DNA from 3 places in the Candidatus Thalassolituus haligoni genome. Region 3 is predicted to be linked to each of the others. Evidence: predicted binding sites of a transcription regulator. Region 3 holds the regulator's gene; each other region holds the start of a gene.
The links. The regulator FNR, encoded in region 3, switches genes on or off when oxygen is low (the NO sensors DNR and NnrR bind a similar motif). The targets are predictions, from matches to a motif close to TTGATNTANATCAA.
Positions count from the first base shown of each region.

Region 1: a site for FNR is predicted at 1,807-1,820, ahead of SOJ49_RS04210 (TraR/DksA family transcriptional regulator). Genes of this name have one in related genera too.
Region 2: a site for FNR is predicted at 2,531-2,544, ahead of SOJ49_RS10510 (bacteriohemerythrin). Genes of this name have one in related genera too.

Region 1 covers NZ_CP139482.1:918,172-928,471, forward strand. The annotation lists gene SOJ49_RS04200 (OsmC family protein) at 1-320, shown strand, start outside; gene SOJ49_RS04205 (hypothetical protein) at 1,238-1,363, shown strand; gene SOJ49_RS04210 (TraR/DksA family transcriptional regulator) at 1,390-1,731, opposite strand; gene SOJ49_RS04215 (HD-GYP domain-containing protein) at 1,902-3,038, shown strand; gene SOJ49_RS04220 (CBS domain-containing protein) at 3,088-3,516, opposite strand; gene SOJ49_RS04225 (endonuclease) at 3,805-5,865, opposite strand; gene SOJ49_RS04230 (MbnP family copper-binding protein) at 6,180-7,085, shown strand; gene SOJ49_RS04235 (MbnH family di-heme enzyme) at 7,086-8,240, shown strand; gene SOJ49_RS04240 (hypothetical protein) at 8,212-9,435, shown strand; gene ybaK (Cys-tRNA(Pro) deacylase) at 9,436-9,915, opposite strand; gene SOJ49_RS04250 (DUF1653 domain-containing protein) at 9,912-10,229, opposite strand; gene SOJ49_RS04255 (SIMPL domain-containing protein) at 10,244-10,300, opposite strand, start outside.
Region 2 covers NZ_CP139482.1:2,346,252-2,356,551, forward strand. The annotation lists gene SOJ49_RS10500 ((Fe-S)-binding protein) at 1-808, opposite strand, end outside; gene SOJ49_RS10505 (glutathione S-transferase family protein) at 1,124-1,753, shown strand; gene SOJ49_RS10510 (bacteriohemerythrin) at 1,921-2,391, opposite strand; gene rlmF (23S rRNA (adenine(1618)-N(6))-methyltransferase RlmF) at 2,828-3,862, shown strand; gene SOJ49_RS10520 (TrkH family potassium uptake protein) at 3,905-5,359, opposite strand; gene SOJ49_RS10525 (MFS transporter) at 5,586-6,854, opposite strand; gene SOJ49_RS10530 (SRPBCC family protein) at 7,037-7,525, opposite strand; gene yegD (molecular chaperone) at 7,781-9,157, shown strand; gene SOJ49_RS10540 (DUF3482 domain-containing protein) at 9,201-10,300, opposite strand, start outside.
Region 3 covers NZ_CP139482.1:1,609,380-1,619,679, reverse strand. The annotation lists gene SOJ49_RS07360 (heavy metal translocating P-type ATPase) at 1-1,318, shown strand, start outside; gene ccoS (cbb3-type cytochrome oxidase assembly protein CcoS) at 1,365-1,601, shown strand; gene SOJ49_RS07350 (sulfite exporter TauE/SafE family protein) at 1,598-2,254, shown strand; gene fnr (fumarate/nitrate reduction transcriptional regulator Fnr) at 2,375-3,145, shown strand; gene ttcA (tRNA 2-thiocytidine(32) synthetase TtcA) at 3,404-4,255, shown strand; gene SOJ49_RS07335 (hypothetical protein) at 4,329-4,820, opposite strand; gene greB (transcription elongation factor GreB) at 4,854-5,432, opposite strand; gene SOJ49_RS07325 (PGPGW domain-containing protein) at 5,608-5,889, shown strand; gene SOJ49_RS07320 (DNA-J related domain-containing protein) at 5,927-6,535, shown strand; gene SOJ49_RS07315 (polysaccharide deacetylase family protein) at 6,672-7,703, shown strand; gene SOJ49_RS07310 (M48 family metallopeptidase) at 7,678-8,385, opposite strand; gene SOJ49_RS07305 (YecA family protein) at 8,425-9,000, shown strand; gene SOJ49_RS07300 (substrate-binding domain-containing protein) at 9,113-10,300, opposite strand, start outside.

The DNA of each region.
Region 1 (10,300 bases), 690 kb from region 3:
GCGCTGGTAATGACTACGGCTGTGATCCTGAGCAGATGCTGGCAGCATCGATGGCCAGTTGCCATATGATGACCTTTTTGGCGCTGGCAGCCAAAAAGCGGCTGACCGTGGTGTCGTACGATGACCGTGCAGTAGCAGAGCTGGCACAGCGAGACGATGGCCGTTTCCATGTCGCCTGCATCCGTTTGTCACCACGGGTGGTGTTTGAGGGTGACAAGGTGCCCGATGCTGAAGCCATTATGGCCATGCATCACAAAGCTCATGAGCACTGTTTTATTGCCAACTCGGTACTGTGTGAGGTAGAGGTTAGCCCGCGTTAGCAGACGGTTGTGTCATATAACGTAGGGCCCGGCTCCATCCGTGGCCATTGCCGGTTCCATCGTGGCCAATCGTGGCCGTTGTGCAATATGCGCGGCCGTTTCGGACAGCCACGGAGGGCGTCCCTACGGCGTGTTGTATCCCCGTATTTTACCGACCCTTTGGGATTTTCTGGGTTTTGAATCAAATAATAACGTAGGGCCCGGCTCCGTCCGTGGCCGTTGTGCAATATGCGTGGCCGTTGCCGGTTCTGTCCGTGGCCGTTGTGCAATCTGCGTAGCCGTTTCGGACAGCCACGGAGGGCGTCCCTACGGCGTGTTGTATCCCCGTATTTTACCGACCCTTTGGGATTCTGGGTTTTGAATCAAATAATAACGTAGGGCCCGGCTCCGTCCGTGGCCGTTGTGCAATATGCGTGGCCGTTGCCGGTTCCATCGTGGCCATTGTGCAATATGCGCGGCCGTTTCGGACAGCCACGGAGGGCGTCCCTACGGCGTGTTGTATCCCCGTATTTTACCGACCCTTTGGGATCTTGGGTTTTGAATCAAATAATAACGTAGGGCCCGGCTCCGTCCGTGGCCGTTGTGCAATATGCGTGGCCGTTGCCGGTTCTGTCCGTGGCCGTTGCCGGTTCCATCGTGGCCGTTGTGCAATATGCGCGGCCGTTTCGGACAGCCACGGAGGGCGTCCCTACGGCGTGTTGTATCCCCGTATTTTACCGACCCTTTGGGATCTTGAATCAAATAATAACGTAGGGCCCGGCTCCGTCCGTGGCCGTTGTGTAATATGCGCGGCCGTTGCCGGTTCCATCGTGGCCGTTGTGCAATATGCGTGGCCGTTGCCGGTTCCATCGTGGCCGTTGTGCAATGCGTGGCCGTTTCGGACAGCCACGGAGGGCGTCCCTACGCTGACGGCGAGCATGTCTTCACTGATGATGCAGCAGGATGAAGCGGGCCAATCCCGGCTAATACGGGAGCAATCTCGCCAGCTCAAGGTGTTGGAGCAACGCCTTGAGCGTATCGAAAAGAAGCTGGATATGTTGTGAGAGCCACTTCCATGCGTGTTGTTTTCTCAGGCCTGCTGTTCGTGCCGACTGGCACATTGCAGGCAGCGAATTGCATAAGGCACTGCTTCCAACCGTGCGCTTTCGATGGTTTCTCCACATTCAATACAGCTGCCGTAAGTGCCCTGTTCAATTCGCTCCAGCGCCTGCTGGATCGCTACTGCTTCAATACAGGCTTCGCCGCTGATAGCGCCCAGTACCTCGTCGTTTTCACGCTCGGTTGCCTGTTCGGCAAAATCTGCCGACAGTGGGTTGTCACGGTGACTGGCGAGTCGTTCGGCATCGACAGAGCGGGTTTGAAGCTCATCCAGCTGTTGTCTCAAGCGGCTCCGTAGTGCATCAATGTTCATCGGATTCTCCTTAATAAACGTCGAATATATTGGCGTGTCTGGCTGTCAAATTACGTTGGCTGTTGCCCGACCGCCTTGATATGGGTCAGCGGCGTGCAAGACAGCTTTGGCTAGACTGAAGAGAGTGGCTTTTGCCTTGTTTTTGTTCGTTTCTGCTCCTGGAGGTCGTTATGGCCAATGCCTCAGAACAGCGTTTTATCGACCCCTACCAGCAGTTGGCGCAGCCGCTGTCATTCGGTGATCGGTTGCAGCATCTCTATCGGGTGTTGCGTGAACAGTATTCCGGTATTGATCGTTTGTCGCTGGCGTTGTATCAGCCAGACAGTGATCAGCTATCGACCTTTACCTGTGCCGGAGATGACGCATCGCCACTAACGGGGTACAGCGTGTTATTAGACGCGGTGCCATCGTTAAAAGTTCTGGCCGATAACCCGCTGGTGCGGGTGGTCGGTGATATGCGCGAGTTTCGCTCTGATGAGCTGTCAACGCATACGGCGGCGCTGTTGGGGCAGGGTTATCGCTCAAGCCTGACGATGCCATTGACGGTGGAAGGACATTTCCTCGGGATGCTGTTTCTGAATGCTCGTACCATTGACTATTTCTCGGCGCCCATGGCGGCGTATTGCACCCTGTGGGGCCATTTGGTGGGGCAGACGCTGGCGCAGGAACAGGAGACGTTACGCCGTCTGCATGCGCTGGCACGTTGGGCACTGGATGTCAGTGGCGTGCGCTGTATTGAATCGGACGACCATATGCAGCGTATGGCCGCATACACTCGGCTGATTGCCCGGCAATTACAATCGTCACAGCCGTTGTCAGACAGCTGGATAGAATATCTGACGCTGTTTGCGCCGTTACATGATATTGGCAAAATATCGGTGCCGGATCGGATTCTGCACAAGCCGGGCAGTCTGACCGCAGAGGAATTTGATGAAATGAAGCGTCATGTTTCTGGGGGCAAGACACTGCTTGAAAAGGCGATTCGGCGTTTTGATCTGGCCCGGATCGAGCACATCGATATGCTGATGAATATTATCCAGTACCACCACGAGAAGCTGGATGGTTCCGGTTATCTGGGGCTGAATGGTACCCATGAAATTCCGCTGGAAGCTCGTATTGTCGCCGTGGCGGATATTCTGGATGCGTTGCTGAATGCCCGTTGTTACAAGCAGGCATGGGAAGAAGATGCGGTGTGGCAGGAACTGGAGCGGCTTTCCGGTCGCCAGCTGGATCCCGACTGCGTAGCGGCGGTGCTGGATAACAAAGCCGCGATTCAGGATATTCAGCAACGCTGGCCTGCCCGTTAGGTTGGCACCGGATTGGGTTTGGTGCCGGAGCAAGTATTAAAAACGATCGCTAGTTGTTCTGTTGCAGTAACGTAATGGCCAGTTTTACAAAGTCTTGTGATGTCAGCATGCCGACCAGTACCTTGTGTTCATCGGTGACCAGCACACACCCTTGGCGGCGATTGGCGCGCAGGCTTTCACCCGCTTGCTGCAATGAGGTATCGGGCGTCACAGTGACAACCTCATGCTGCATGCACTGGCTGATGCCGGTTTTGCTCAGGTATTCCTGCAAGTGGTGGGCACCAAATTTATCGGTGATGCGGAATGCTTCCGTCAGAAATTCCCGTTGGCTCATCAGGCCACAGAGTTTGCCCTCTTCATCCACCACAGGAATATGGCGAATATGGTGTTCTGCCATCGTCTTTTCTGCATCGCGCAGGGTATCCGTTGGCAAATGGGTATGAAGGTGAGTGGTCATCAGTTGTTTGACGAGTTGCATGGTGGTTCCTGCCTTGGCTGTTCTGATTACAGTAAAGCAGGAAAATACCGATCCGGCGGATAAATACGAAAACCCATCACTGTCTATTGAATCGCTGTTACAGCCCTTGGTCAGCCTCCTTGAAAGCGGTTGGGTTCAGTCAGCCGCGTTGGCCGCATTATGTGCAGTGATTTAGGACTGCCCTGTTGGTCGATAAGTGATACCCCTGGCCACCACGCCGGAGCGTGGTGGCCAGGGGTATGCAGAGCAGCCTGGTGATACTGCCAACAACCTGTCAACAACCGCGCTTCAGTTACCCCAGATTTCAGCCACCAGTTCCGGGTGGTCGATAAAGGGATTACGGTTGCCCTGGTGGCTGTAGGCGGCGTCGTTACGATCAAGTTCTTTCTGGCTGACGGGGTCGGCGTTGTGCCAGCTTTTCATCAGGTTCAGGTACCAGATTTCAAAGACCTGATCGCTGCTGCCATTGAGTACGGCATCGCCATAGCTGGACTGGGTCTCCCAGCCGGAAATCACGTCTTCGTAGCGGGTGGCCATGTAGAAATAGGTGCGGGCCAAATCGCCTTTGAACTCGTCGATGGGTTCGAATACGGTGCCGGAGTAGCCCAATCCGGATTCGGCACTGCCCAGTTTGGAGCCATTGCTGGAGGTGTAGCTGGCGGTAGCCACTTCGCCGTAAGGGTAGCTGCTGCGCTTGCCGTTGACATAGCCATCGGAGGCGTAAATATGGTGTACGTCGGAGTTCATCGGTTCTATTGCACCACCAAACCAACTGCGTGGGAAAGTATGTTCTCGGTTATAGCAGGAGCCTTCGCCGCTGTAGCTGCCGCACTGGTCACTGCTGCTGGTGTAGGTGTATGGGTCTGAACCGTTCGGATTTTCGGAGTAAATATCCAGCAGGCTGCCGTCGGCTTCGTAATAATTATCGCGTTCGTAGTTGCTGTAGAAGGTCCATAAGGCACTGTAGCCCTGGGCGCTGTGGCCAGCGCTGATGATGTTGTGCAGCTCAGTTTTGAGGACATAGCCACTCAGGCCATTGGCACTGGCGTAGTAGCCAATGAGGTCGGTGCTGCCGGTTCCTGTACCGGTATCTGTCCCAGCTCCGGTGTCTGTAGCGGAACCCAGGATGAAACTGGTGCTTTCGCTGCTGGCAAATTCGCTGCCGCTGGCGACGCTGGTGCCGTCGAGAACGAGGTCGTAGGAACCGTTACCAAATGAGCAGCACATACCGTCGTCATAGCTGTCGTTAATGGTGAAGGTGTAGTCGTCGTCTTCCAGGCAAATATCTTCGCTGTAGCTGGTGTTGCTGCTGTAGCCGTTACCATTGGCGATGTCGGTGCCGCTGCTGTTGCTGATGGCCCAGCTGGTTTCGGCGCCGTAGTTGTCGGTAGTCAGGCTCAGAGTGCCTGCTGTGCAACTGGCACCACTATCCGTTGCTCCTGTACCACCGGATGAACCTCCGCCAGTTTCTGTGCCGCCGGATGATCCGTCGCTGCTATCGGCGACAGTAACGCTGTTGCTCTGGCTGCTGGTGAACTGGTCGCCACTGACCACTTCGGTACCAGCCACCACCACTGCAAAAGAGCCGTTGCCGTACGAGCAGCAAATACCATCGCCGTAGCTGTCGAGAATGGTAAAGGTGTAGTTACCGGTATCCAGGCAGAATGTTTCGGTGTTGCTGCTGTTGTTGTCGTAATTGCCGCCGCTGGCGACTTCGGTGCCGCTGGCATTGAGGATGTACCAGCTGGTTTCGGAGCCGTAATTATCGGTCGTGATATTGACGTCGGTCGTGACGCAGCTGCCACTGCTTCCTGTGTTGCCGCTGTCTGCACCAGTGTCTGTCGCGCTGTCGGTGGTTGGTTCAAAGTCGTCGACATACACCAGTTCCGAGCCATCAAAGCCGCTTTGGTCGTAAAAACGCAGGCCCACTTCGATGGAACCTGTGCTGGTGGCGGTATAGCTGTAGCTGAGTTGCTGCCATTGATCGGTCAGGCTGTTATCGGAATAGCCCTGATAATCGGCGACATACAGGCGTGCCTGGACGTGGCCTTCGGTGTGATAAATCCAGGCACTGAAGTCGTAGTGGGTACCGCTGGTGACACTGACGGTCTGGCGCAAGTCGGTAGAACTTTGGGTGCCGGTATTGACCGTAATGGCGGCCGACTGGTTGCCGCTATACACCACACTGCTGGACGCGGCAAGACTGATGCCGCTGTCGATGGTGGTCCAGTCGTCGGGAGTTGAGTTAGTCCATTGTTCAAAATCGCCATTGGCGACGGTCGCATGGCCGGTACTGGCAACGGCGAGTGCCGATGACAGTAACAGCGCGGCGGAAATCTGTTTCAACATGATCATCATCCTGGGTGGTTCTGACGTAGTTTGGGTCTGGTCAAGCAGAACGGCGCAGGCTAGTTGAGAGAGATGACAACAAGACTGAAAAAAGATGACAGTGACTTCCCGCTGCGGTTTTTGTGAACCGATAGCGTTTGTTGATCTGACGGGTTATGTAACAGCTGTTCTATTGGTTCCCGTAACGCCGCTGTTAATACTGTGACACAGTGTCGCACGGTCTGGATTTGAACGGATGTCCCCCGCATTATCGCCGCTGGCTGGCACTCACAGCCAACGGCGAATTCTTAATGTCATCCAGTAAGGACACATCCATGACCGTTCTTTTTACTCTCCCCAGCGCGACTTTTTTAACCGCTTTCAGTGTGATGACCGCCAGTGTTTTGCTGGTCGGTTGTGGCAGTGACAGTGGCAGCGACAAAGATTCAGCCACGGCAGATTCATCTGCCAGCTACAGCCTGCCGTTTTCTGCATCCGTTGGTGCCGAACCCCTGGCCTGTGGTGAGCGAACCACTTTGGCGGGTAACGCCAATGAAGGGAATGGCAGTCTGCCGCAGATCAGCGATTTCCGTTTGTATATCTCCGACGTACAGCTGGCAACCGCCAACGGAGACTTCGTCAGTCTGACACTGGATCAGACCGACTGGCAGTACAACAATGTGGCACTGCTGGATTTTGAAGATGGCACCAGCACTTGCACTGCATCCACCACGGCAACCAACAGGGTGATTAGCGGAACGGCCCCAGCCGCAGACTACAGCCGGGTGCGTTTTACTCTGGGTGTGCCGGAAGAACTCAATCATCTGGATCGTGCCACGGCGCTATCACCGCTGAATATTGATGGCCTGACCTGGAGCTGGGCAGGGGGTTACAAGCACGCCCGGATGGATATTGTTGGCTGGAATATCCACCTTGGCACGACCGGTTGTACGCTGGATGAAAATAACACCAATCTGGATTGCTCTAACGCACGTCCGAACCGTCCGACCTACACCTTTGCCAGCCTGACGCCGGGCAGCAGTACCATCAATTTTGACTATGCGGCACTGGTTGCCGGGTCTGATCTGAGCAGTAATACCGAGGGCACGGCGATCGGCTGCATGTCGTCCGCCGATGATCCCGAATGTGAGGCCCTGTTTACCCGTATGGGGCTGGATGTGACCACTGGTCAATGCCTGGCTGATGGCTGTGACTCCCAGTCCTGGGTGACGGTCGAATAAATGCAGCTGATCAGTTTATCTGTCCGGTGGCTGGCAGTCGGGTGTCTGTTGTTGCTGGCGGGGTGTCAGTCGTCCGACTTTGATCTGCAGCTGCAGCAGCAGGCAGAAGGCGTTACCTTGTTGCAACTCAGCAGTGAGGGCGGTTTTGTGCTGCCTGCTATCCCGGACGAGAATCCGCTGACAGATGCCAAAATTACCCTGGGCCGTTTTCTGTTTTACGACCCCCGGCTGTCGGCCAATCAGACCCAGAGTTGCGAGAGCTGCCATTTTCAGGCGTTGGCTTTTACCGATGGTAAAGCGGTGCCGACCGGCTCGACCGGTGAGGCTCTGGTGCGTAATTCGCAAACGCTGACCAACGTGGCCTATAACGCGACTTATACTTGGTGGAATCCGATTTTCACCCGCATTGAATTACAGTTGGCGATGCCTCTGACCGGGGATACCCCAGCAGAGCTGGGAATTAATGACGCCAATCTGGCCGCGATTCTTCAACGCTTTCGCAGTGATACGGTTTACCAGGCCTTGTTTGCTAACGCCTTTCCGACAGCGACGGACCCTTTTACCCTGACCAATATCACCCGTGCGCTGGCGTCCTTTACCCGCACGATGATTTCCGATCGCTCACCCTATGACCGTAATGAACTGTCGGACTCTGCCCGTCGGGGCGAGGCGTTATTTTTCTCCGAGGCGCTGGAGTGCTTCCACTGTCACAACGGTTTTAATTTTTCCAGCTCCACTATCACCACGAACACCCGCTTTCCGGAACGGCCCTTTTTTAATACCGGTTTGTACAACATCGATAATCAGGGCAGTTATCCGAGCGACAATACCGGCAAGTATCAGGTTACGGGTGACTGGAATGATATGGGGGCTTTTCGTCCGCCGACCCTGCGTAATATCGAATTGACCGCACCCTATATGCACGACGGTTCCATTGCCACGCTGGCAGCCGTGGTGGACTTTTACGCAGCTGGAGGGCGAAACCTGACCGCTGGTGCTTATCGCGGTGATGGTCGTAATAATCCGTACAAGAGCAGTTTTGTGAATGGTTTTGACCTGACGGCCGCAGACAAGACGGATCTGATCAATTTTCTTCACAGCCTGACCGACCAGGAATTTATTAGCGATGACCGTTTTGCCAATCCGTTTGAATAATCTCCGTTGTTTTGCGGCGGCCTCCAGTCTGATGGTTTTACCGGTACTGGCTGACAGTGGTCATCAGCATGAAACCGCCGCTGCGGGTGAGACTGGGCAAGACCGGACGCCGTGGCAACTGGATGTAGTGATGGGCTATCAGAAGACCGCGACACCACTGATTGCCGGTTTTCTGCCTTACGACGGTCATTACCGCAGCGCCGGATTTGGCTTGCAACACCTGGATATCGGACGGTCGTTTCGGTTGCCAGATCAGGGCGTGTATGGGCAGGTGGTGGTGTCGCGTCACCGCAGCAGTACCGACATCCACGAAGCCTGGATCGGACACCGTAGCGGTGCTTGGCAGCTACAGGCTGGGCAGCAGCTGGTTGATCTTGGTTGGCTGAATCGATTGCATAGCCACGACCGCTTGTTTGTTGATCTGCCGCTGATGTATCAGGCGATGTGGGGTGGTGAGTGGTCAGAAGCCGAAGTACGGCTGGGCTATCAGAGGCAGGATTTGGATTCAAATTCGGGTCTGTGGCAGTGGCATTCAGCGCTGAGTTTGCTGGGCACCAGCCAAATGAACACCGCCAGGGACGGCGTGGCTGCCATGGTCACTACTGCCGTCAGTGCTCGCTACGGGCAGTGGCAGCATGCCATCAAACTGGATGTGTATGGAGCCGAGGTGGGGCAACGGGGCATGCAGTTGTTCTCCACCAGTACGGCCACTCATAGTCATGGCTCGACGGCGACCGAGTATTTTGACGGTGGTATTGGTCATATCGCCATGGGCTTGTCCAGTGAGTGGGACAACACATGGGGCCGCTGGCGGCTACAGGGCGAGTATCAACAACGTCAGGAAAAAGGGGATCTCAGCAGTGCTGCCGGGCAAACCACCGATGCCAGCGCAGTACTGGATCTGCGCAGCTGGGGCAGTTATCTCGACCTGTCGTGGCAGCAATCAAGGCTGGCAGCCGGTGTACGCTGGCAGACGCTGGGCAGTGATGTGGGCTTGAGCCGGGTATCTGGAGATGATCTGGCCGATTCGATTCTTAACCACCAGAGCCGCAGCCCCAGCTATCTGAATATGCTGATCGCCTGGCGTTTGCCATGGCAGGGCAGCAAGCTGCGGCTGCAATATAATGTGCCCCTGACCGATGCCCTGGCGCTGCCCAGAATACAGCTGCAGTGGCTGTACAGCGTGGCGTTTTAATCAGCTCTCGCTGGCAATAGCCGCCAGTTTTCCGCGCGTTAGCGCCAACAAGTCGGCGGCTGCCAGTTCGATCTCCAGCCCGCGACGGCCACCGCTGACATTGATGGTGGTCTGCTGTTCGGCGCTGCTGTCCAGTACGGTGGGTAATAACTTTTTCTGCCCCAGCGGACTGATGCCTCCCACCACATAACCGGTGGTTTTTTCCGCAACAGCAGGATCGGCCATATCGGCTTTTTTGGCACCCAATGCTTTGGCGATGGCTTTCAGGCTGAGTTTTTTGTCCACCGGGATAATCGCCACAGCCAGGGTGCTTTGATGGCCACTGAGGCTGACCAATAAGGTTTTGAACACCTGTGAGGGAGGCAGGCCGAGTGCTTCCGCAGCCTCACCACCCCAAGAGTCGGCCTTGGGATCGTGTGGGTATTCATGCAGGGTGAACGTGATCCCGGCTTTTTTGGCCAGGTTAATGGCAGGGGTCATAACGCATCCACAGGCAGGGTGTCCGGCTTGGACGGCAGCTCGATAGGCCCCAGATAATCAAACCGGGCAACCGCTTTGCCTTCCACATCGATTGTTTCAATAAACATCCGGTATGGCCGTACCCAATGGCTGAAGTCGCCATACAGGGTGCGGTAGTGCACCAGCCATTCTTCGGTTTCGCTATGGCGTACCAGACCGAAGACTTCGTAGTCCTGGCCCTTGTAATGGCGGTAACGCCCAGGACGCAGGCCCGCCGGGCAGGGATTAACGGTGTTGGCTGTGACAGTGTTGGCTGTGGGGTGCTGCAGACTCATGGTATGACTCGTCCTTATTCCAGTTCAAAACGCACATCGACACTGGCGCTGATGGTTTGTTGCTGTACCAG
Region 2 (10,300 bases), 740 kb from region 3:
GCCAGGTACGCCCGCAACAGTAGGGACGCGAATCCTGCTCCGATCGTCCTCCAGATTCTGGCTGCAGCAACATGACCTGATAGCCACTGGCCTCCAGCACACTGATCGCCGCTGCCGCGATGTGCGGTTCGTAGTACCGTGTGAACGTATCAATAAACAGCGCCACCTTATGGCCATTCAGGTTGCCAGAAACACCGGATCCATTGGCACTATCGGGCTGTTTGATCGAGCGCCCTGCCCGCGTTGGCAAATTCACCGCCGGGTTCAGCCCCATCAGCGGATCGACAATTCGGCGCAACAGCCTGCTGCGATTGCGTAGCTGTATGAAGGCATCCATCCACGGATGCTGATGCTGCCACTGCGGCAAGGCGGCCATCAGCCGGGAACGCCAGCTGCGCGGCTGGAGAGCGTATTTTTGCGCCAGATATTCAGCCTTGATCAGCGGCATATCGACATTACTTTCACACTCCCGTTTACAGCCCTTGCAGCTGACGCACAAATCCATGGCCTGTTGCAGCTCGGGGTCGAGCAGTGGCGACTGAGCCTGAGAAGTCGACAACGCCGCCTTGAGCAAACGCACTCGTCCACCGGTAGCCAGATTGGGATCGCCACTGATGCGATAGCTGGGACACATCACCTGCTTGCCGTCAGCTTCGCATTGACGGCTGTTGATACAGGCAGCAATGGCTTTGGCGTAATGGCCACCGTATTTGGGAATGTCAGCATAGGCATCTCCCATACCGGCATCACGGTAGTCAGACCAGTCCAGCTGCAACGAGAGGTCCTGGGAAATCGAAGAATCAGTCATAAACAATATCAACCGGCTAGAGATATGGGGCCAGGGTTGATTGCAATCCCCGTTCCCTGCCGTTGCCGCCGCTGATCAAGCGAATCGTCACCAGCCGTGGGGGGGTTATACCACCCAGCCACTCGGCTGAAACCCGACAAAACCTTGGCCACAGTCTGGCTTGTCGGGTTTGCGACAGCACCTAAGCACCCTGATAACGCCCACAGCGCTGGTTGCCTGCGGCCACCTGACGAGATGACAGCGTGAAGTGATTGGTTATCAATTTGCAGTACCGAGATAAACAAAACAACGCCTTTGATGAAGAGATAACCCCTCATGATGACGCTCTATATGACCCCAGGCTCCTGCTCGACAGGTATTCATATTCTGATGGAAGAGCTGGAGCTGGTGTTCAGCGCCCACGTGCTGAATCTGCCAGCCGGAGATGGCCAGAAACCGGAGTATCTGGCGATTAATCCGAAAGGCACAATTCCCACACTGGTGCTGGACGATGGCACCGCCCTGACTGATTTTGCCGCCATTGCCTGGTGGCTGGCCCAGCGCTGGCCGAAAAAACAATTATTACCGGAAGATCTAACCGCTCAGGCCGTGGCTCTGGATCGACTCAATTATCTGGTCGGCACCCTGCATGGCCATGGTTTTACCCGTATTTTCACACCCGACCGCTACCTGCTACACGCCGATGATCGCGACACCATTGAACGCCAGGGTCGAACACTGGTGCAGAAGGGTTTTCATCAAGCTGCCCAATGGCTGGAAGCATCTGCCGGAGCACTGTTTTATGACCAGTTTTCTATAGTAGATGCCGCGCTGTTTTATAACGAATTCTGGGCCAAGCGCCTGGAAATGACGCTGCCGGACGCCTGTCAGGCTCACTACGAGGCCATGGCTCGTCGCCCGGTTGTGCAGCGGGTGCTGATGGAAGAAGGGTATCGGCAACTGTAACGCGGCATTATCTGCCCTGTTTTTGACTGGCTTGCCTGGTTCTTAATTTGTCGTTCTCTACTCAGACAAAGCCTGGCCGGAGCAACCAGCTCCGCGCCAGCCGTATCATCCATGACTGCCGGAAGCCGGAGCGCACATTTGTAGACGCACCCTGGCGCGCATCCGGATCAGACAGGATGATCGACCGATCCGAAAATACGTTTCAGGGTAGCGCTTACCCAGCCACTTTCCTTACGTAATGACTTGCGCACCAGCTCTGCATAATTTTGATCTTCGTCCTTGATATGCTGCAACAGCCAGCGCATCAGTCCGGTACGTACCTTGCGTGCAACACTCATCGGGTCTGTACCGCCATAAAGCTGCACACTCAGCTCCTCGACCTGCGCAGAAAATCGCCGGTGTACCTGTAAATGGGCTGCCAACAGTGGATACCCGGCCCGCTCCATCAGTTGTTCCTCAAAACTGAAATGGTCAAAAGTATAATCTTTCAGCCGCTCCATAACGCTATAGACTTCCTCCACGTCATTATTTTCAATCGCATGGTGTAAATCGTTAATATAGTCCGCGATACGCCGATGCTGGCGATCGATAATATCAACGCCAATGTCATATGTGGAATCCCAGATAAAATAGCTCACGACCACCTCCAATAATCGCAGAAATACGCCCCGTCAATACCATCCCGAATAACACAGCCTGGCAACGGTTCGTACAGAACGAGGCTGGTAGCCCCAGATAAACAAGGCAGTGATTGTAGCTTCGCGACACACCGGAATAATGATTCAGATCATATCTGCTTTCATATCAATTGATCGATTGGAGCCAATATATCAGGACAAAAAGCCCACGATTGACCGTTAGACCGACAATCCGGCTTATAGTCTGTTGGATATCTGAATTCACACCTGAATTCAGATAATAACCGCACACTTGAACACCCCCCCGAGAGAGACAGGTAACTGGCGTTAGTGCACACTGAACCACAACACATCGGCGGCTGTGCTGTCCCCTCTCGCCAATGGTCTTTATACTGCCCGCTGTTTTTCGCTGCACGTCCGATACGCAAGAGTTGTTATGTCCCGAAAGTCGTTTTCCCGTTCTGCCAACAGCAAACCGTCAGCCCCCCGTGTCCAGAGCACGGCAGCCGGGCTGCATCCTCGCAACCGTCATCAGCAGCGTTATGATTTTGAGGCGCTCATGGCCGTCAGTCCGGAGCTGGGTGATTTTATTCGGCCAACCCCGAAGGGCAATCATTCCATCGACTTTACCAATCCGCAGGCCATCAAGGCGCTGAACCGGGCATTGCTGCGACACTGGTATCAGATTGATGGTTGGGATATTCCTGACGGCTACCTCTGTCCTCCCATACCCGGTCGAGCGGACTACATCCATAATCTGGCAGATTTACTGGCAGCCGCCAATGGTGGCAAGCAACCTGCGGGCAAGCGCATTCGGGTAATGGATATCGGCTGTGGCGCTAACTGCATTTATCCGCTGATCGGCAACAGTGAGTATGGCTGGCAATTTATTGCGGCTGATATCGATCCGCTGTCGCTGGCATCCGCACAACGCATTCTGGCTGCCAATCCTGCGTTGCAACCCGCTATCAGCCTGCGGCAGCAGCCTGACAGCCAGTGTTACTTTCAGCATGTGTTGCAGGGCAAGGAATTTCTCGACCTGACGCTGTGCAACCCACCCTTCCATGAGTCGCCCGAGCAGATGGCCCGTGGCAATCAACGCAAGTGGAAAAATCTCGGCAAGTGGGATGACCAACAGCCCGACAGCACAGCGTTGAACGCAGAGACACCCTTGAACTTCGGCGGCCAGAGTAACGAGCTGTGGTGCGCAGGCGGTGAAGTGAGCTTTGTCAGCCGCATGATGCAAGAAAGCCGACACTACGCCAGTCAGGTGTACTGGTTTACTTCGCTGGTATCACGGCAGGCGGCCTTGCCAGCACTGGAGAAAGTGCTGCGTGACGTCGGTGCAGTACAGCAGCAGGTCATCACCATGACGCAGGGGCAGAAAAGCAGTCGTTTTATCGCCTGGAGTTTTCTCAACGCCGAACAACAAAAAATCTGGCGGCAAATGCGCTGGCAGAGTAAAGGGTGAAGCGAGCCCGGAGTCAGGCCAGATATATTTCCTACGCCGGGCTCACGCTCGCCACAGCCTGGGTGATAGCAGTGCAAACACCGTAAAATACTCCAACCGTCCAAGAATCATGGCACCGGAGAGTATCCATTTGCCAGTATCCGATACCGGTTTGAAGTTGGCTCCAACCTGATCAAACCCTGGGCCGAGTACATTGATGCAGGCAGCAACAGCAGTAAATGCCGACCAGAAATTCAGACCGGTTGCCATCATCATCAGGGTCAGCACGGCACTGGACGCCGCCGCAAACGACATAAACCCCATCACCGACCCCTGTACGTCCTCGGCCACCGGTCGCCGCTGATACTTGAGCGTATAAATAGAGCGCGGATGCAGAATATGCCCCACCGCCTGATTGACCAGCTTGATGGTGAGGATATTACGAATGATTTTGTTGCCCCCGGCAGTGGAGCCGGAACAGCCGCCCAGATAACCACTGAATACCAGCAGGAAACCGGCAGCGGCGGGCCAGCTGACAAAATCATCTGCAGCAAATCCGGTGCTGGTAATAAACGAGATCACGTGAAAAAACGACCGTCCCAGACACTCCAGCACATCGGTAAACACCTCGGTCGCTAACAGGTAGGCAGTCAATATCAGCGACAGGCAAATCACAATCAGCAGAAAGATCCGGGTTTCTTCATCAACCCAATAAACCTTCAGATCAGCCCGGTGAACTGCCCGGAAATGCACTGCAAAACTGATCGCCCCCACCAGCATAAATACATCCGCAATGGCCAGCAGTAGTTGGCTGTCGAAATAGCCCATACTGGCATCATGAGTGGAGAAGCCACCGGTAGAAACGGTCGCCAGACTATGGGCGAAGGCGTCAAAGACGGTCATACCACCCAGCCAGTAACACAGGGCACAAGCCAGCGTCGCCGTGATGTACACCCCCCAGAGATGCCGGGCGGTGTCGGCAATACGAGGAGACAGCTTGTCGTTTTTCATTGGCCCCGGCGTCTCGGCCTTGAGCAGGCGCATGCCGCCAACGTTCAGCATGGGTAACACGGCGACCACAAAAATCACAATGCCCAGCCCGCCCATCCATTGTAAAAACTGGCGATACAGCAAAAACGTCAGCGGCATGTTATCCAGCCCACTCAAAACAGTAGCCCCGGTGGTGGTCAGGGCACTGACGGATTCAAACACCGCATCGGCAAAGCTGACGTGTTCGATATACAGAATTGGCAAGGCTCCGAGCAAACCGGTCACTACCCAGGTGGCCACCGCGTAGAACAGCGCATCCTGATAGGATGCCAGCGCCAAATTGGTTCTTCGCATTTTCCAGAACAACACGCCACCACCAAGCAACATCGCCAGGCCCGGTTCCAGAAAAACCCGGGCCACGTCATCACGAAACAACGCCACCGAGAGGCCACCAAACACCATCTGCACGCTTCCCATCCAGAGTACCGGCATGGCCATAAGACGCGTGGTTACGCGGGCATCAATCACGGGCTTCCCTCACGTATGTTGTGGCTCGAATAAACCTTGGGGTCTGATGCCTGGGGTAATTGGGGCCTGGGGCAATGGAATCATTCAATGTCTTGTTTAATGGATGGACAGGAAAACACGTACCAGCAGTCGCCATCATTGTCATGGCAATTGCTACGGATTGTTGCATTTCGAGCCGTAAAAAGAACGCAAAAAATCATCCGTTCAAAGGCCGTTACCAGAGCAGTCATGCTGCCTGTAGCATCACCCGCCGATTCCATGGACGTTCATCCACGTTCAGGTGTATCAAGGCAGAAAAGGCTCCGACGCCGACGCCAACCCACCACACCAGCGTATAGTTGCCATACAGATCGTAGAGGCTGCCCCCCAGCCAGACGCCCAGAAAGCCGCCAATCTGATGCGATAAAAACACCAACCCATATAACGTACCCATGTAACGCAAGCCGTAAATCTGGGCCACCAGTCCTGAAGTGATCGGCACCGTTGCCAACCACAATCCGCCCATCAACATCGAAAACAGGAAAACCGTCTCCGGTGTCACCGGGTTCATAATAAACAAGGCAGAAATCAGGGTTCGCAACACATAGATACCCACCAGCAAGTACTTGCGGGAATACAGGTTGCCCAGCCAGCCCGCCAGAATCGTTCCGATAATATTGAACACCCCGATCAAAGACAGCGCCATGGCTCCCAGCGTTGAGGTAGAGGTAATCCCGATCGAATGCAGTATGCCGTTTGGTTCGATTGCGCTGCACATTTCGCTGATAAACGCCGGAAAATGCGCCGTGATAAAGGCGAGCTGATAGCCGCACGAGAAAAAACCGAGGAAGATAAAAATAAAGGTCGGATCCTTGATGGCCCGCCGCACCACTTGGCCGAGGTTATCTTCTCCTGGCTGTACCGCAGCGGGTGGCGGCACCTTCATCAATAACAACGCCAACATGGATACACACACCAGTCCGGCGAAGGTCACGAATACCGATTGCCATGGCATCTGATCCAGCAAGTATTGCGCTAACGGTGGGCCAACCACCTGACCGGCCGAGCCGGCGGCAGTGACAATACCCAACGCCAGTGAACGGTATTTTTCCGCCGTTGCACGGCCAACAACGGCAAGAATAACGCCAAAACCGGTTCCGGCGATTCCAAAACCGACCAGCATTTCCAGCAGCTGATGCTGCCCTGGCGTCGTCGCATATGAAGACAGCACCAACCCAGTGGCATAACAGAAAGCGCCTGCCAGAATCGCCTTGCGGTCGCCGTATTTTTCCGCCAGCGCACTGAACATCGGCTGGCCTATACCCCAGAACAGATTTTGCAACGCAATGGCAAAAGAGAAATCAGCCCGTAACCAGCCAAACGCCTCGGCCACTGGAATCTGGAATAATCCAAACGACGATCGAATCGCAAAACCCACCAGAATAATCAGGCAGCCTGCAATCAGTACCGGATTAAACAGAGTATTGGCAGAGGGTTGGCTAACATTGGCAGTCATGGAAACTCGCTTACTGGGCAGGGAATTGGCCAGAGGGCCAACACCAGGTAGTGGACGAGCATTCTAGCAGTAAAACCATAATCCGACTGCCCGGAGCATGAACAGCCCTATGAGTCGATCCACCTGCAGGCATAACAGCCTGCCCAGGTGGATAGCGTTAACGATTTTTAATGGCAAAAGTCCTAACGATACATTTGTTGCAAATGATCCAGACCGGCGCGATAGACCCCGCGAATAGTCGCTTCCGCCTCTGCTTTCGAGACCCCCTTGGCATCAAAGCTGGAACGCCAGGTCACCTCTGACTGACTGGCCCCCACCGCCATCACACTGATCGTGGCATTATAGGCAGCCACTGGCAGCGGGCTGGACACAATGCGGTAGCTATAGCTCATACCACTGTCATCACGAGCGGTTTCCTGTTCAACCATTTCGGTATCGTCCTGCAAGGTCAGGTAACGCTGATCGGACACCTGTTTGCTGATTTTGACCGCCGGATGCCAGCGCTTGAGGTCATTAAATTCCCCCACCAGCTGCCATACATCGGCAGCAGGTGCATTGACCCTGACAGACTCTGTGACGATTGACTGTTCATGCATACCGTTCATATTGGCACAAGAAGCGGTCAGTGCTGAACCGCAGATCAGCAAAGTGGAAAGTGTTTTCTTCATCATATTTGGCCCATGTTTATTGTTATTGGCCTGCCGTAGCATGCGCAGTACCGGGTCTGGCCAACATACTGCTTTGTATCGAGCCTTGACCTCCTTAAGCAGGGTGTTACCCGCACTCCGCCTTGATCGAAGGTTGCAGACAAAACGGGCTAACCAGGCCAGTCGATGCCGCTGAATTCTGCCGCTGTGTTCTTGACCCACCAAGCCCCTGTGCTAATGTGCGCGACTTTTTCTCACGCCCTGTTTAAGAGGAACGCCATGATCTGCGGCTTCGACTACGGTACTTCCAACTGCGCCATGGGCGTTAAACCACAGGATGTCGTACAACTGCTGGCCGTGGACGGCGACCATGCGTTTATGCCGTCGGCGCTGTATGCACTGGGTCGTGAACTGATCTGCGAGCAGGTCGGCCTGGCCATGACTGCTGGCCCGCTGCGGGATGAGTTTATCGCCACTCGACGTGGGCCATTACAGCTGGCCCAACGTGCCCGGCGCGAGCTGGATCTTGGATCAGCAGCGGAAGATATTGAAGCGGTGATGTTGGTCGGCCAACGAGCCTTTGACCAGTATTTTTCCGACCCAGAAGAAGGCTACTTCGTCAAATCCCCGAAGTCCTATCTCGGTGCCAGTGGGTTACGCCCCGAGTTTGTGCATTTTTTTGAAGACATCGTTACCGCCATGATGCAAACGGTAAAGCAGCGTGCGGAGTTATCGCTCGGCCAACCACTGACCCGCACTGTGATCGGCAGGCCAGTCAATTTCCAGGGTGTGAATGCCGAGCACAGTAATCACCAGGCTTTGGCGATCCTGAGCCGTGCTGCCCAGCGCAGCGGCTTTAGTGAGGTCGAGTTTCTTTATGAGCCGATTGCCGCCGGTCTGAGCTTTGAACGCACTCTTGCCGACAACCAGACCGTATTGGTGGTCGATATCGGCGGTGGCACCAGCGACTGCGCCATGGTACGAATGGGGCCAGATCACCGCGACCGCGAAGACCGCAGCGCAGATTTTCTTGGCCATACTGGCGAACGTATCGGTGGTAACGACCTCGATATTGCGCTGGCAGGCAAACAGCTGATGCCATTGTTTGGCATGCACGCCAGCCTCAAAAGCGGTAAACCCATGCCCACCAAAACCTTTCTTGATGCGGTCTGCACCAACGATGTCAGTGCTCTGTCTCGTTTCAGCAGCCTGGAAACCACCCTCCAGCTGCAACAACTGCAGCGCGATTGTCTGCAACCGGAGCTGATCAGCCGCCTGCTAAGATTGCAGGCCAACAAGCAAAACCAGCAACTGGTACGTTGCGCAGAAAATGCCAAGATCGCCCTGTCCGATGCCGAATCCACCCGTGTAGCACTGGACTTTGTTGAAGCCGGGCTTGGTACCGAGATGGTGAAAACCGGACTGGAAGCAGCCATTCAGCGACCATTACAGCGTATAACCGAGCTGATGGCGGAAGCGGTCGCCCAGGCTGGTGTACAACCAGATCGGGTATTTATTACCGGCGGTAGCGCCCGCTCACCGATGATTCGGCAAGCGGTAGCCCGCACCCTGGGTGATATTCCGCTGTTGGATGGCGATCATTTTGGCAGTGTGGTATCCGGCCTGACCGAATGGGCGCAGCGTATCTATCGTTGATTGCCTGGCGTTGATTGCCTGGTTGCGCCGGGCTTGCCTGGCGTTAATCAACCGCGCTGTACACCGCTTGAGCCAGTTGTAAAATCCAGTCTCGGAGCTGCAACAATTCCTTGTCGTTCAATCCTTTAGCGGCTTTTTGCAGACTGCGAGTTAACTGTACCTGCTCCATTTTTGGCAGCTGGTTTAACCGCTCTGACAAGCTGATTGCCTTCAACTCCGCCACCGTGCGGTCGGCATGGGTACGGCGCAGAATCATCTCCAGAAAGTCTATCGCCCGCCCCAGCAAAACAAAGATAAAGGTCAGCTCCCGAGCTGGCCCGGCAGTGAGTGTTTTACCGGCAACAGGGATTCCCTTGATATTGAGCTTTTCCGGCTTCCAGGTCGCCGCCAACGAGGCCAGCCCGGATAACAAGCCACCCGCCAGCGCCCCGGTCATAAAGGAACTGCCGCCCACGCCAACGTCGAGTACAGCGCCTGCAGCAGCACCCGCTGATGCAGATAGCGCGACAATTTTCTGCCGATCCAGCCCATACAGATACCAATGGCTGCTATCAAACAAATCCGGGTAATCAGCACTTAACGCCTGGGCATGAATACGCATATGGGAGTGCGCAAACAGCGCCTGTAACTGACGCTGCATACTGGCTTCGATATCACGCAGACGGTGCTGATACTGGTTTTTTAACTGGGCTTCCAGCGCCGTTTTGACAAACTCGGCGGGCACCCGGACTTCACTCACATGGCTGATCATTTGCACCATGTGCTCAGCAACGATCATGGCACCCTGCGCCGCGATACGATCAAAATAGGTGGTCAGCGCCGCCATCGTCGCCTCAATCGCCGGACGCCAGGGCTCATACAATTCTGCAAAGGCCGACAAAACCGCGAACTGCTTCTGCCGGTCGGCCGTCATCGGGTCAAACACCCGCACCACACTGAAATACTGGCTCAGAGCGTTCTGCCACTCTTCAACATAGGCCGCACCACCAATCGGGTTAATCAGCGCCATGCGGGGCTGCCCGGTCCATTGCAGAATGGTCATCTCGGCTTCAAATTCAGGACTGTAAGGCAATGAGCCATCAACGACATAAATAATTCCGGCACCGGCCAGAATCGGCTGCAACAGTTCGATTTCGTCCTGAA
Region 3 (10,300 bases):
TGGCGGCACTATCAATATCGAAAGCCCGATCACCATGAAAGTAACCGCAACCGGTGCAGAAGCCCAACTGTCGACCATTGTGCGCCTAATGGACAGAGCACAGCAGGAAAAGCCCAAGATTGCCCTGATCGCCGACCGTGTTGCCAGCCACTTTGTTGCCGCCGTTTTGCTGATTGCTTCGGGTGTGTTGCTGTTCTGGTGGTGGCAAGGTAATGATCACGCGTTTTTTATTGCCTTGTCTGTGCTGGTTGTCACCTGCCCCTGCGCCCTGTCGCTGGCGACACCTACTGCCCTGACCGCTGCGACCGGCGCCCTGCGGGAAGCCGGTTTGCTGATCAGCAAGGGCCATGTACTGGAATCTCTGCCAACCATAGATCGGGTTGTCTTCGACAAGACCGGCACTCTCACCCAGGGCAAACTCACCATTGAAGACGTGGTATTGGCAGGTGACCTGGATAGAGAAAGCATCCTCGCCGTTGCTGCCGGTCTGGAAAAGTCCAGCAGCCACCCGATTGCACGCGCCTTTCGCCGTATTCGTCCCGCCACAGTGAGCGATGTCCAGCAACAGACCGGTGCCGGTATCTGTGGTTTCTGGCATCCAACGGCAGAACAGTCCCTGCCCGTTCGATTGGGTCGGCCCGATTTTGCTGTGCCAGCCACGGCCAAACCCGATACCAGTCATCTGAATCAGCAGGAGGGACAATGGCTGTTGCTCAGCGTCAATGAGCAAGCCGTTGCCTGGATTCGACTGGGCGACAGCGTCAGAAAATCCGCGACCAGCCTGGTCAGAGGCTTGCACCAACGCCAGATAAAAACGGCGCTGCTCACCGGCGACCCCGGTGCTTCTGGCCAACTGCTGGCAGCACAACTGGGTATCAACGACGTATGGATCGGTTTGTCTCCCGAGCAAAAGTTGCAACAGGTGCGCCTGTGGCAACAGCAGGGAGAACGCGTTTTGATGGTCGGAGATGGCATTAACGATGTGCCGGTACTCGCTGGTGCTGATATTGCGATTGCCGTCAGCGATGCCAGCGACCTGGCCAAAACCAGTGCTGATGCGCTGGTGACCAGCGGACGCCTGGACAGCCTGCTGCAGGCTCTGGACACCGCCAGCCGCACCCGGAAAGTGATATACCAGAATATTGGCTGGGCACTGTTTTACAACCTGCTTGCCCTGCCAGTAGCGGCCGCAGGTTACATTCCCCCCTGGGCGGCAGCCATCGGCATGTCGTTCAGTTCCCTGTTGGTGGTCAGTAACGCCTTGAGGCTGTCCCGGATATCCAAACCGGATGCTGCCGATAGCCACCCACAGACATAATGCCGGGTTATAACGGCACCCATTCGCCCAGCATGACGGACATAACATGGATATTATCTACATACTTGTTCCACTCTCGATCGTCCTGATCAGTATCGCCACCCTGATTTTTTTCTGGGCAGTACGTAGCGGTCAGTTTGATGATCTGGAGTCGCCAGCCCACAAGATTCTCTTTGATGACGACCCTGAGGAAACGACGGCCAGCGCCGAAAAACCGCCGTCAACAACAATCAACCCACCGCCTGCAGCACCAGACGCCACATCACCTGACAAATTGTCGTGATTGAACCACTGTCACTGCTCACCGCATTACTGCTGGGCTTGTTTGGTTCCAGTCATTGCCTGGTCATGTGTGGCGGTATTGCGGCAGCCATTGGCAGTCGCTCACAGCATCAACCGCTATTAACCGCCTTGGCTTTTAATGGCGGACGAATCACCAGCTACGTAGTGGCTGGGCTGATAGTCTCTGTACTTGGCTTATGGCTGCAGCAACTGAATGACCTGCTGACGCTGGTATTACGCACACTGGCTGCCGTGATGCTAATGCTGATGGGACTCTACATCGCGCGCTGGGCAAGCTGGCTGACCCGGATTGAACAGCTCGGTCAGCACCTGTGGCGTCTGCTACAGCCCGCCACCAAACCATTACTGGCACAACAATCAGTCAGCAGCCGCTTTCGTCTCGGATTGCTGTGGGGATGGCTTCCCTGTGGCCTGGTCTACAGTACATTAAGCTGGGTCGCCGCTAATGGCGATCCTCTCAAGGGTGCACTGGCCATGGCCTGTTTCGGACTGGGCACACTGCCTGCCCTGTTTGCCAGCGGCCTCGCCGCCAGCAGCCTCAATCGATTACTCAATCACAACGTCAGCCGTCGCATCGCCGGACTCTTGCTCATCAGTTATGGATTGTGGACCGCAGCGGCCATCTGGCTATAGTCAGCCAACTGTAATACCTTGACCAATGTCTTGACAGTCACCCTGTGAGCTAAGACCATACGAAAACTAATGGAAAACAGTTGTTCCGTTTGTCACGGAAAACCAGACACGGTGAGCTCAATGAAAACAAACCAAGTTGCACATCCTCCCTTGCGCGGCAATCAGCCCCACTGCCAGACTTGCTCCCTGAATGCTCTGTGTCTGCCACTATCGCTCAGCGACAGTGATATGGAGCGGCTTGACGATATTATTCGCCGTGGCCGACCCATCCAGAAAGGCCAGCTGTTATTCCAGCAAGGGGATGAATTCCAGTCGGTATTTGCAGTACGTACTGGTGCCCTGAAAACCTATACCCTGGCCAGCAACGGCGAAGAGCAGATCACCGGCTTTCACCTCGCCAGCGAACTGATTGGGTTAGCCGGTTACGATGCCGGAGATTACCCACTCACCGCCAAGGCACTGGAAACAACCACCGTGTGTGAAATTCCGGTGCACCAGCTGGAAAACCTCACCGACGAATTACCCGATCTGCGTAAACAGCTGATGCGCACCATGGGTAATGAAATTCGCCACGACCAGAACATGATGCTGCTATTAAGCAAAAAGAACGCCGAAGAACGTGTGGCCTCCTTTTTACTGGATATTTCCAACCGCTATGCCCGCCGAGGCTTCAGCGCGACTCACTTCCGGCTGCCCATGTCCAGGGTCGACATCAGCAATTATCTTGGTCTCGCGGTTGAAACCATTAGTCGGGTATTTACCCGCTTTCAGAAAAATGCGCTGATCGAAACCCAAGGCAAGGAAATCATTGTGTTGGACATGAACAGTCTTTATGAGATGGCAGGCCTGAGTGCTCACCTCGAATGCGACGACAAGGCCACCACAGAATAAACCGATCAGTAGCAGCAGGCAGCCCGCAACCGTTCGGCAAAACACCGGACATATGTGGCTGCTACTGCTCCGCAGTATCCCACGTGCACGCTGACTCACGGTTAACAGATTTGACAACCTTCCCTGTCAGTCATAGCTTGGCTGAATCGAACATCCAGCACAGCAACTCTTGCTGACGACAGCCAATCTATTCGCTAGAATTCGCCGCCTGATTTTTAGCCCGTGTTCCATCCCAGAACATCCAGGAGTTTTCCCAGCATGACTGCCGACGTCATCGATCGCAAAGAACGACTCGAATTCAACAAACTGCAAAAACGTTTGCGCCGTCATGTCGGCAAGGCCATCGAAGACTATTGCATGATTGAGGAAGGTGACAAAATCATGGTGTGTCTGTCTGGAGGCAAAGACTCCTACACCATGCTCGACATATTGATGAGCTTGAAGAAAAGCGCCCCGGTTAACTTTGAACTGATCGCAGTCAATATGGATCAGAAACAGCCGGGCTTTCCTGAGCATGTTCTGCCGGAATACCTGAGCAAGCTGGATGTGCCCTTCCATATTGTCGAAAAAGACACCTACAGCGTCGTCATGGACATTATTCCGGAAGGCAAAACTACTTGCGGTCTGTGCTCACGCTTGCGGCGCGGTACCCTGTACGGCTTTGCCGAACACATTGGTGCCAACAAAATTGCCCTCGGACATCACCGCGACGATATTATCGAAACCCTGTTCCTGAATATGTTTTATGGCGGCAAGCTCAAAGCCATGCCACCCAAATTACTCAGCGACGACAAGAAGCATGTACTGATCCGTCCGCTGGCCTACTGCAAGGAAAAGGATATCGAGGCGTTTGCAGCAGCGCGGGAATTTCCGATCATTCCCTGCAACCTCTGTGGGTCGCAGGAAAACATGCAACGTCAAAACGTCAAAAACATGCTGCATGAGTGGGAAAAAATCCAACCAGGCCGCAGTGACAACATCTTCGCAGCCATCTGTAACATAGCCCCCTCACAGCTGGGGGATCTTAACCTGTTCGACTTTGTTAACCTGCAAAAGCAGCAAGACCAGTCACACCTGGCCACGCGGCTGGATATTGTAACGATCGAATAGCGTCTGCCATGCACATACACCAATCACCCGTCTGAGAGTGCGGCCACGACTTGAATGGGTGAAAAACAGCCTGCTAGGGTAAACCACCACTCAGATGCCGGGTAACTGCGAATTGGTAATCTCCGGGCGCACCAACACGAATATCAAGTCGGTAACGTCGTCCGTTGACACTATCCTCTGCCTGGCTTTGCAACAGACAATGGTCTTTTTCGAGCTGTGCCACTGGCATCTCCACAGCAACGTCAAACTCCGTTGCCAATTCCTCAATGCTCCGGGTCGAAATCACCTCAGCCTCACTACCTGCCACACCAAATCGTATCCACTGTAAATACAGGCCGTGACCGGTTGGGCCACGTGTACGGATCACCCGGACATAGCCACTGCCAGACGCCGATTTCCACGGACAAACACTGACCACGGTATCAATCATCACCGGTAGCCGGTAGATCCCGGCAAAATCGCCAGGGCCAAAGGGTGTTTCCGCGACAACCGCTATTGCGACACTCCAGCACCAGCAGGCCACTATCGCTGACACGGATCTTTGTACACTGCCTGATCTGTTCATAAATCCTCCCTGATCATCAGACTAGCAGCTAAATCAGGTCAGCCAGCGATGAGTGACCTCGCCGGGCTTGTTGTCCCACGCCGGTCGTGAATAAGTCACAGAGAGAATGGCATAGGTCTGTTCTCCCTTTGGCAAACGCACAATCACTTCATCATCCACGTACTTGCCAGCCAAACCACGGGCCAGCGGCGCATCCATACTGATATAGCCATGTTTGAGATCGATTTCATCTTCTCCAACCAGGCGATAACGATGAATCGCTTCGTCATCATCCTCCAGTTCAACCCAAGCGCCAAAATACACCCGGTTGAGATCTGCGGGCGGGCGATCAATCACGGTCAAAGCTTCGAGGCGTTTCAATAAAAAACGTACCCGACTGTCGATTTGGCGCAAGCGCCGCTTACCGTAAATATATTCGGCATTTTCTGAGCGATCGCCCAGTTTGGCAGCATCGGAGACTTCCTGAGTCACTTTCGGGCGTTCAATACGCCACAAATACTCGTATTCTGCCCGTAATGCCTGCTCTCCCTCTGGAGTAGAAAGCAAACTGCGTTGCGGCAGAGGTTGTTTGTCCAAAGGGGTTGAAGACGGGGGTTTGGAAGGTGCTTTCATACGAAACTATTGGCTGCATCAAAGTGGTTCAAACGAACATTGAGTGACTGCAAGCAGCCACCGAGTACTCACAAAATGATCACGATTACATGACAGCCAGGCACACAAACAGATTTATTGCGGCCGTCATGATGGAGCAACATCGACATGACACTTTAGCAGGTTACGACTACCGATGGCTGACTTCTCTATGGTTAAACGCAGCGCCAAAATCATGCTTGGAATCCTTCTCGTTATCGCTGGTGTTATTGTCACGCCACTACCTATTCCCTTTGGCCTCATCATGATATTTATCGGTCTGTCGCTGCTGGTCAGCACAGTTCCACGAGTGCGGGAATGGCTACGACGGCAACGGCACCGTTATCAGGAATTTTCCGGCCAGCTTAATGCCATCAAAGGCAAGCTGCCACGCTTTGCCCGCAAACTGATTGAAGACACGGATCCTGAGCGCCCCTGACGCGGCAGCCAGACCACAGCTGTGATATTCTGCCGCCATGCTGAACCTCAAACGCGAACAGATCAATCCACCTGACGAAAGCCTGGATACCCTGCAGCAGCTGCTCTCCTGTCAACTGCAGGATGGCCAGTGTCATACCGAATACCAGCTGATCCAGTGGCTCAAGCAGCCGGTTCCCGGCGTTTTCCAGCACGACGCCCTGTCCGACTCGCTGACCCTGTTTCGTTGTCACTTTCTGGTGATGCACTGTTTGTATCGACTGCGGCTGGAATGGCTCGCCCAGCAGGCTGGCTGGCTGAGTATCGAACCTCTGGGGGTGCAGTTACTGCCCTGGGATACCCGCCAGGCGAGCGATAACCAGCATGTCTGCGAAGCCGATTCGCTGGCACGCTATTACCTGGATCTGACTCACCTCAGTACCGACCGTGAAACCGTCGACAAGCTCTTGCGTGGCATCTGGCAACAAACCCTGACACCCGACCAGCGCCGCAACGACCTGCGCTTGCTGGAGCTGAAAGAAGGGGCCAACGAAGCGGATATTCGACGTCAGTATCGCCGCCTGGCGATGCGTCATCACCCGGATCGTGGCGGTAACGTCAGCCACTTCCAGGCGCTGCTGGCGGCGTATCAACGCTTGACGCTCTGACGATCCACAAAGTACGACTTATGAGAGTACCAACAATTGTACTAATCGTTTGCACTTGAATAACTCACTTGAATAACCACTCGAATAACAACTTGTTGTCATTCGCTCTCTTTTTCTCCAACACGATGAGCGTTTTATGAAGTATCTCGCCTTACTCGGACTGCTGCTGGCTGCCTCAGCCAGATCCGACCTGGTCATTCTGCAATATCACCATGTAGACACGGCAACGCCCGCCACCACCAGTATCAGTCCAGCTGATTTTGAGCGCCACCTGCAGCTGCTGGCGTCCCTCAACAAGACCATCGTTGATCTGCCGCAAGCGATGGCCGCATTACGCCAGGGCAAGTCGCTACCCGACAACGCCGTCGCCATTACCTTCGACGATGCCTATGAATCCATTTATCGCAACGCCTTCCCGAAACTGGCCCGACGCCATTGGCCCTTTACCATTTTTGTTAATCCGAGTGCCGTCGACGCCGAATACGATGGCGTCATCCGCTGGCACCAGTTGCGCGAGATGCAACAACAAGGCGCCACCATTGCGAATCACAGCATGGATCATCCGTATCTGATTCAGCGTCCAAAAAATCTCAGCTTGGACCAATGGCTGACCCAGCAGGTCGAAACCGCCGAACAGCGTATCAAACAGGAAATGGGTCATTCCGACCGCTTGCTGGCTTATCCCTATGGCGAGTATTCACTGGAGATCACCCGGTGGCTCAAAGCCCATGATTATCTGGCCTTTGGCCAGCATTCCGGGGCGGTCTCTAAGGCGTCGCTTTGGCAGGCGATTCCTCGTTTCCCGGCAGCCGGAGACTACTCCGACCCGGACACCCTGAACGACAAGCTGCGAACCCTGGCCATGCCCGTCAATGACAGTTCACAAGTCGATCCGGCACTGGGCCACGAAAACCCGCCGACACTGGTGTTGACGATCGAGTCAGCGGATATCAAACCCGACAGCTTGCGCTGCTTCGCTGGTGGCGAAGGGCAGATCAGCCACCAGACCAGCGTGTCGGGCAAGACCATTACCTTGCAAACCCGTGCTCACCATCCAATTATTCAGGGTCGCAGTCGTTACAACTGTACTGCGCCAAGCATCAGTAAATCCGGCTATTTTTACTGGTATTCCCAGTTATGGATCAACACGAGCGTGGAAAACCGTTGAGATGAAAACGATCCAGTTCCCGTTCCCGCAGCTGACAATCTGACAGGTGCAACGCCAACAAACGCCGAAAGCCGGGGCCATGATCAAAATGGCGGATATGGCAAAGTTCATGGACTACGACCAGTTCAATCAGGTTTTCTGGCATATGGATCAATGCCAGATTCAAATTGATGTAACCCTTGCGTGACAAGCTGCCCCAGCGAGTACGCATTTTTTTGACCCGCAGTACCGGTCTGACGACGCCATACTGTTGAAACCGGGGCCACCAGAAATCCAGCAAGGATTCAAATTTGGCTCGGGCCTGTTGCCTGAGCCATTGTTCCAGGATAGCTTGGCGTTGTACTTCTGTGACTCTTCTTGGGACTTTTAACAGCTCACCACCGATTTCAGGAAAAACAACGTCATCTTCAACCAGCGCCAAGGTGTGACCCAGGAATCTCAGCGCGCTTTCGCTGCGACTCTTGTTGGCCTTCCACTCACGACGACGCTGCACCAGCCACTGTTCGTGACTTTCCAGAAACCGGTTCACCTGAGTCTTGTTGGAGCCCAGCGGAATACGCAGATCGATTTCACCCGCCGGGTTCAGCACCAGTCGCAAACTTTTGCGTTTCATCGCCTGAATATGGAGAACAACCTCCTCTCCATCCAGCGGGACAAGCAATTGTTGTTTGTAGCCTTTCATAAGCCTGCTAGCATTGGCTCCGACTTCAGGAGCGCCGAAATGAATGATCTAAATGATATCCCAGCCATGACCGAGAACGAACTGGAAACCCTCGGGGTTTTGCTGGAAGACGAAGCAGAACGCCAGGACAGCTTCGATTTTTTTGCTGTCCACGGTCTGATTACCGCCTTGCTGACAGGTCCAGTCGAGTTCGATATCCAACGGGTATGGGATTGTGCGTTTGACGAAAAACTGGGCTTCACCAGTGTCGAAAAAGCCACTGTTACCGAGTTACTGGGCAAAATGATTCGTGAAATCCAGGCCTGGCTCGATTCTGGCCAAGATTTCCCCGTGCCAAGCGAACTGACTCTGGCAGATGAAGAAGACGAACCCCCCATCGAAAGCTGGGCCATCGGCTTTATGACTGGCGTTATGCTGCAAGAGGAAGACTGGTACAACCGCGATGAAGAAAATGTCGCCGAAAGTCTGTTCCCAATCATGTATGCATCTGGCCTGTTCGCCGACGAAGAAGAAATGGCCGATATTGATGACGACATCGAATTGTCCGATCAGGTCTGTGGTGGTATTCCGGCGGCCGTCATTGATCTCTACCTGTTTTTCCATAGCCAGAGTTAACGCTACCTCAGCACTGGCAACAGAACAGTATTAGCTTGCAATAACACAAAAAAACCCGGAGCCCTTGCAGGGTTCCGGGTTTTTCTTCGCCGTTCATAACAGACTGGACAGCTCAGGTATTATCCCTGACCCACACCTCGACACGACGATTTTTCATTTTCCCTTCCGCCCGGTTTACCGAGGCAACGGGCAGATATTCGCCATATCCCACCGATAATTTAGGGTAAATACCGTTTCGCACCAGCTCACGACGTACTGCCATCGCACGTAATTTGGACAACAATTTGGAGCGTTTTTCAGTTCGCTTCTTGTCACCAAAGCCGATCAATACCACTTCCGCATCGTTACGACCCTGGTTTTGCAGGTAGTCCACCAGGCGCTCAATGTCTTTCATCGCCTTGTTATCCAGCGATGCGCTGCCTTCACGAAAACGGAAGTTAATGGTCAGACGCTTGGCATCATTGGTGATTTCACGAAAATCCTGGGGTAACTCACCGTAAAACTCAGGTACCACTTCTTTTAATTCCTGCGAGATAAAACCGGAATCCGCAACCACCTGCTGGCCTTCGTTCTTCTGCACAAAATCCATAAATTCAACCACATACGGATTTTCCGGAGCATCGTCCGTATACATAAAAAGACGCCGAGCCAGAGCGTAGTCTTCCGTGGCCACGGTCAACTTGTTCGGTTTCAGCGCTTTGGCACTGCCGTCAGAAACCGCCAGCAATTTTGATTTCCGTACCGACGATAATCCGACAAAACCGATACCACCTTTATCGGCCGCCACCTCATCCGATAGCACCGCGTTCGATTCAAAGCGTTTGGCGGATTCAATCAAGGGTTTTTTACCCAGCACCATGCCCTGGAAACTGTCCCAGGTACCAGAGTTCTCGTCACGGGCATAGACATGGATAGCACCAGGACGACCGCCGACTTGCGACCAGTCTGAATAGCCGCCGGAGAAAATCTCGGAAATTTCTTCCACACTGAGCTCGCCGACAGGATTAGACGGGTTGACAACAATGGCCAGACCGTCAATACCTATGATGTGCTCAGCTGATGGACTGCGCATATCGGCGATGTCTCTCAGCAAATCGGCCTCCTTGCCCTTGATTGGACGAGAAGCCGCCGCTATGTCCGCAGCACCATTGGCAATCCCTTTAAAGCCAGTACTGGAACCGTGCGCAGCAATAGCGACTGTCAGGCGGGTACCGGTATCGGGCAAGAATCCGCTGACAACCTGCTCATTACTGACAAGCGTACTACGAATCTGGACGTCTTTAGCGCCTTTCTCTTCGAG